One region of the Murimonas intestini genome, then DNA from elsewhere that is predicted to be linked to it. Evidence: a T-box and tRNA genes for the amino acid it is inferred to sense, from the RefSeq annotation. Region 1 holds a T-box; the other holds one or more tRNA genes.
The links. A T-box is a leader RNA that pairs with one kind of tRNA and senses whether it is charged. The one in region 1 lies ahead of NSB28_RS11125 (valine--tRNA ligase), so its partner is inferred to be a tRNA-Val.

Region 1 (3,417 bases):
TCTGTAATAAAAGGCATAAACGGGTGGAGCAGCTTTAAGGCATTGCCCAGCACTGTTTTCAAAGTCCAGAGAGCAGCTGATTTTGTATTGTCATCATCATTATAGAGACGTGGTTTAACCATCTCAATATACCAGTCACAGAATTCCTCCCAGATAAAGTCATAAACCTTCTGAACGGCAATACCCAGCTCATACTTATCCATATTTTCTGTGACATCGCCTGCCAGAGTATTTACTTTTGAAAGAATCCATTTATCGGCGCTGGTAAGCTGGCTTAATTCCATTGATGAGGGCACTTCCGCCTTTTCCAGGTTCATCATGATAAATCTGGATGCATTCCAAACTTTGTTCGCAAAGTTTCTGCTCGCTTCCACTCTCTCCATATAGAAACGCATATCATTTCCAGGTGCATTTCCTGTAATCAGCGTCAGTCTGAGCGCATCTGCCCCGTACTGGTCTATGATCTCCAGCGGGTCGATTCCATTCCCCAGAGATTTACTCATTTTGCGTCCCTGGGAGTCACGGATCAGGCCGTGGATCAGTACATGATGGAACGGAACCTTTCCTGTCTGCTCAAGAGATGAGAAGACCATACGGATTACCCAGAAGAAGATAATGTCATAGCCTGTCACTAAAACATCTGTGGGGAAGAAATAATCCAGATCCTCTGTCTTGTCAGGCCATCCAAGTGTGGAGAACGGCCACAGAGCTGAACTGAACCATGTATCCAGTGTATCCTCATCCTGTGTTAGATGTGTACATCCGCATTTTGGACATTTTTCCGGCTGACTTCCAGATACCACAATTTCACCGCATTCATCGCAGTAATATGCCGGTATACGGTGTCCCCACCACAGCTGTCTGGATATGCACCAGTCGCGGATGTTTTCCAGCCAGTGCAGATATATCTTGTCGAAACGCTCAGGCACAAATTTCAGGCTGCCATTCTTAATAGCTTCTATTGCAGGCTTAGCCATCTCCTCCATCCTGACAAACCACTGCTGTTTGATCATTGGTTCCACTGTCGTCTTGCAGCGGTCATGGGTGCCTACATTATGTGTATGCGGTACTACTTTCACAAGAAGTCCCAGTTCCTTTAAGTCTTCCACCATAGCCTTGCGGGCAGCATAACGCTCCATATTGGCATATTTTCCGCCAAGCTCATTGATCGTAGCATCATCATTCATAATGTTGATCTCAGGCAGATTGTGACGTTTGCCCACCTCAAAGTCATTCGGGTCATGGGCAGGCGTGATCTTTACGCAGCCAGTACCAAATTCCTTATCTACATAGCTGTCTGCGATCACAGGAATCTCTCTGTCTGTGAGCGGCAGCTTCAGCATCTTTCCAATCAGATCCTTATAACGTTCATCTTCCGGATTAACGGCAACTGCAGTATCCCCCAGCAGAGTTTCAGGACGTGTGGTGGCGATCTCCACAAATTTCCCCTCTTCTCCCACAATAGGATAATTAATATGCCAGAAAAAGCCATCCTGGTCAACATGCTCTACTTCCGCGTCCGATATGGATGTCTGGCATACAGGACACCAGTTAATGATGCGGGAACCTTTATAGATATATCCTTTTTCGTAGAGCTTGATAAACACCTCTTCTACAGCTTTGGAACATCCTTCGTCCATCGTAAAACGTTCCCTGTCCCAGTCAGCAGATGAGCCCATCTTCTTCAGCTGATTGATGATCTTACCGCCGTACTCTTCCTTCCACTCCCAGGCATGCTTCAGAAATTCTTCTCTTCCGATTTCATCCTTGTCTATCCCCTGCTCCCTGAGCTTCTCTATCACCTTTACCTCTGTGGCAATAGCGGCATGGTCTGTTCCCGGCTGCCAAAGCGCATTGTAGCCCTGCATCCTCTTATACCTGATCAGGATATCCTGCATTGTATTGTCCAGCGCATGTCCCATATGGAGCTGCCCTGTTACATTGGGCGGCGGCATAACGATAGTAAATGGTTTTTTACTCCTGTCCACTTCCGCATGGAAATATTTTTTGTTCATCCACTTCTCATAGAGACGGTCCTCTATACCCTTTGGATCGTATGTCTTTGCCAGTTCTTTGTTCATTATAATTCCTCCTGGATAATCCGGCATCCTCTGTCCGGTAAAATGTGACCGCGCAGCTTAGAGCATTTTCGAAAAATGCTCCGGCGCGGAGTTCAAAAAAATAACGCCCTCTGCATATGCAAAGGGCGTATTAAACGCGGTACCACCTTTTTCATACAGAAAATCCTGTCAGGACCTTCCATATCTCTCCAATCCTTTAACGCTGATTACGCGTAACGGCCTAATCCACTGTTTCTCAGCCGTTCAGTTCAAAAGCTACCTTCTATTTATCCTATCTGAAATGCCCTCCCAGCCCATGAGGCATCCTCTCTGACAGACGGTGTAAATATACTCCTCTTTCTCGCCACCTTTTTAACTATGTACCCAATAATAGCTAATTTGGGGGATTTTGTCAAGGGCTTGGCTGATTTTTGCATAATAACCAATATCTTAGTTACCGTTCACTCCATGCTCAGTAACACGCTCAGCTGCCTTTACCCTCATCCACTTCTCAAATGCCTCCGCGATCTTGGGGCTGAACTTTTTCCCGCTCTGATTCCTGATGTCCGCCAGGACACTTTCCTGCGGCTTGCCCTCAACGCCTAAATAGCCAAACCTGGCCCTGTCATAAGTGTCTACTATGTGAATGATCATGGCTTCCTCAGGAATCCTGTCTCCTGAGATATGGTAAGGATATCCGCTTCCATCCCAGTTCTCATGGTGGTAAAGGATCGACAGCGCCTTATTCCTGAGTTCCGGAGCCGAATAGAGGATACGGTAGCCGACTTCCGGATGACGCTTGACTTCAAGACGCTCCGCTCTTTTCAGGGGCACATTTTTGTCCAGCACTTCCCCCGACATGGAAGCCATCCCAATATCATGCAGATACCCCAGCTGCTGAAGATTCTGAAGCCCTTTCTCGTCATATCCCAGATACCTTCCGAATTCTGCCGCCATCACAGATACGTTTCTGCAGTGATTATGGAATCTGGGGCTTTTTTGAAATAAAGTCTTCAGGACGATATCTACTGTTTCCGACTTCTGCTGGGTGCTTCTTATGACTTTCTGGCTGTACATGGCATCCTCGGCCGCATGGATCGTCACATTAAGCCCTTCCTCTTCTTTCCTTTTTACGGCCATTCCCCATGAGAAAGACAAAGTCAACCCGCCCAGTTTATGGCTGGCCACTTCCCGCTCCACCCTTTCCATGTACTTCTGTACCTCATCCGGCCCAGTTTCCGGAAAAAGCCCCACGATTTCATCCCCGCCTATTCTGGCCAGCTGGTAACCTGGTCCCGCATATTTTTTAAGCGCATCAGCAACACCTATGATTGCCTTGTCTCCAAATTGATGTCCC
Region 2 (3,417 bases), on a different contig from region 1:
AAGAAACCGGCCTGTTTATACTTAAAGGCAAGGAAAAGAAAAATGTGCTTGCGGACGAATGTGACAAAAAGAAGCTGCTGGATATTGTGCAGCAGATCAAAATCTGTCTTCCATTCAAGGTGTATGCCTATTGCGTACTTGACAGCGAGGCCAGATTTATTTTTAAAATGCCTGCAGATGCAGAGGAAGAAGTATTATGTGATATAGCCGATGATTTTACAGCGTATTACAGGCTGAACAGGGAGATAAAGGGAGCTGTGATACGGGATGCCCGCAGAGCCAGGGTGTTTGATTCCAAAGATAAGCTGAAGAAAAGCTGGCTGGAGCTCCACAATCTGCCTGTTAAAAAAGAGTTCGTTAAGAGGGCGTCCGATTACTGGTGGAGCAGTTATCAGGATTATTCAGGCAGATATCTGAGCGGGATCGTGAGTCAGGAGCCGATGCTGCATCTGCTGGATGAAAATATTGATAAAGCCAGAAAAAAGTTTTCCAGCTACTATAAAAAACGTTAATTTGATAAAAATGTAATGCAAAAAAGCGAAATTTAATTTTTATTTAAGAAAATAAATGGTATAATAACTGCATGGGTAGTTTTGTGAAAGGCTCAGCGCGGGGACGCGCATCTAAATGAGGAGGATAAAATGAGAAAAACGGTATTATTGCTGGCGGCTGTTCTTACTGCCGCAGTTCTGGGAGGCTGTAATGGCAGTGAAGGAAAAGAGCAGAAGGCTGATACGGAACAGAAGACTGAGGCGGTTATGCATGAGACATCCGGGGCTGCTGAAGTGATAGGTGATGTTCCTCTTGCAGAAGCAGAGAAGACGGAAGCAGGGCAGACAGAAGCAAACATACCTTCACAGAATGACACACAGGCAGTTCAGGAGACAGAGATGCTCACTGAGAAAATGACGCTCACTGAGGCAGGTGTGCCTGAGGCGGACTGGAATGGAACGTATGTAAAAGAAGGGGAGTCGCTGACAATGGAAGCTGTGGACGCCACATCCTTTGAATTCCAGTTTGGAACATCGGGGATAAATGGAGTCGCCAGGATCAGCGAGAATCCCAACAGCGCCACATACGAAGGTGATGACCATTACATGGTCCAGTTTGTATTGTCTGACGGGCAGGTAGACGTGACTGTTCTGACACAGGACAGCCAGTCGGAGAGTTCTCCCATAAATGGTTTATATGAATTGAAAAAGTAGTGATCACAATGCAAAGGAGGAAGGTATATGAGGCTGGCAGATATCGTTCAGGGTGTTCAACATTTGGGGATACCGGTTGTTAATTTAAACGAAGCGGTAAACTGGTATGAGGAAAAGCTCGGTTTCCGCAGGGTACAGCAGAAAATAGTCCTGAATCCCAATTATATGGAGATGGCTATTCTGGTTCTGGGCGATATTATGCTGCAGATATACCAGCCTTCAGGCAGAGAAAGAATTGAAGTGGCAAAAAGGCGCGACGGCATACTTGACCATTTTGCCATAGAGGCCCCGGATATTGAAGAATGTGCCAGGGAGGCTTTGGAGAAAGGAATGCAGGTACATTCCTCAACGCCTGATGGTATTATTCATTATACGACACTTGGGGAAAAGGGCGTAAAAGGGATTAATTTTGCAGGTCCAAACCAGGAGGTAGTAGAATTCTGCCACGACAACAGCATTGGATATGGAGCAAGGAAAGGCCTTCAGGGGTGGGCGCATCTTGCGCTTAAAGTGAGAGATCTGGAACGCTCCAGGGAATTTTACGGTAAGCTGGGATTTAAAGAGTGCGGCGGGGGTTATCTGATGACGGATGACGGCCGCCTGGAGATCGCATTCATGAAGAACAACGGATTTATGCTTGAAATCATTCAAATGGCAGGGCAGGGCCTGTTGGAACTGGATAAAAGGACATCGGGACATATTGACCACATTGCCCTCGATGTGTCGGATATCTCAGATGCGCTGTTTCTTGCAAAAAAAGAAGGCTTCAGGATGATACATTATGTAGTCCAGACACTTCCGATACTGGAACGCGGGATCCGCTTTTTTAAAGTCATGGGACCAGATGGAGAAATAATTGAATTTGCTGAAAAAAACTACTTGACATTTTGAGGAATTTAATAGTATAATAGCAAAGCAGTCCGATACAAGGGCTGCTTGACATGGGATCTTAGCTCAGCTGGGAGAGCATCTGCCTTACAAGCAGAGGGTCATAGGTTCGAGCCCTATAGGTCCCATGATAATTAAATATGGCGGAATAGCTCAGTTGGCTAGAGCACACGGTTCATACCCGTGGTGTCGAGAGTTCAAATCTCCCTTCCGCTATTACTAAGCAGAGATGATAAAGTCTCTGCTTTTTTATTTTTCAGGAAACTTCATTTCCAGCAAAACAAAAACCTCCGGGGGATGCGCGGCTATTAATATTTCATAAACAAAAGTGAAACGTAACGTCAATAAAGGGATGATATTCTTACACCATCAAGTAAAGCAGAGACAAATGAAAGGGAGATAAGCAGTATGGCTAAATCAAAGTTAGTAAAAGCAAATGAAAAGATTGCCGAAGGTGTAGTTGACGGATACAAAAAAATTGAGAAAGGTGTAGTTGGCGGTTACAAAAAGATTGAAGAGGGAGCAGTAGGAGGTTTCAATAAGATAGCTGATAAGTTTGTAGACAACTTTCTGACAAAGGAGGGCGAATCCGTAGAGGACGCGAGAGCCAGACTTGCAAAGGAACAGAAGGAAAGAGAAGAAGCGGATAGGTTGGCTTTCGAAGAACGGCAGGCAAGAAGAAAGGCAGGTGTTGAATAATGAAAAAGAGTACATTTACTGCAATGAGTTTAGGAACGATTGGCGGCATATTATTTGCCCTGGGAATGTGCATGGCGCTGATTCCGGAATGGAATGCATTCAGGCCCGGGGTTATTATGGGGGCAGCAGGTGCGGTTGTGCTGCTGATCATGGCAGGCGTTTGGAGAAAAATGGAAAACAAAGCTCCCATTAGGCTTTCAGGGAAAACAGTAGGAGCAGTTTTGATTGGAGTTATCGGAGCCCTGCTTCTGGGAGTGGGTATGTGCCTTACAATGGTGTGGAGCAATTTGGTACTGGGCATTGTGATAGGGATCATTGGAATTATTGCTCTCCTCTGCCTGATTCCTTTTGTAAAAGGATTAAAGTAAGCGGCGGCAGGAAGGATTAACCTGTGCAGGAAAAATGGAATTACCGGCGTCACAGTGTGTTATGATCTTTGTCATAGGAATACAGGGTATCCGCTCCTAAGGGAAAACAATATAGTTGTGCAGTTTCGGTAAAAAAATATTGGACAGGATATTTGATAGTGAAAAACTGATGGAATAAATTGAGATACCAAATTAATGCTTTAGTGAGAAAGAGCGAAATATAAGTATAAATGTATAAAAAAGTTGAACTGTATGCA

Region 2: it has a tRNA-Val gene. The T-box ahead of NSB28_RS11125 (valine--tRNA ligase) is inferred to sense a tRNA for this amino acid. The anticodon was not compared.

What each region holds. Positions count from the first base shown of each region.
Region 1 is NZ_JANKBI010000006.1:48,064-51,480, forward strand. Features, by position in the region: gene NSB28_RS11125 (valine--tRNA ligase) at 1-2,081, opposite strand, end outside; T-box leader at 2,200-2,434, opposite strand; gene NSB28_RS11130 (diguanylate cyclase domain-containing protein) at 2,511-3,417, opposite strand, start outside.
Region 2 is NZ_JANKBI010000009.1:148,858-152,274, reverse strand. Features, by position in the region: gene NSB28_RS14215 (hypothetical protein) at 1-512, shown strand, start outside; gene NSB28_RS14210 (hypothetical protein) at 642-1,205, shown strand; gene NSB28_RS14205 (VOC family protein) at 1,233-2,096, shown strand; tRNA gene NSB28_RS14200 (tRNA-Val) at 2,149-2,221, shown strand; tRNA gene NSB28_RS14195 (tRNA-Met) at 2,236-2,309, shown strand; gene NSB28_RS14190 (hypothetical protein) at 2,502-2,792, shown strand; gene NSB28_RS14185 (hypothetical protein) at 2,792-3,160, shown strand.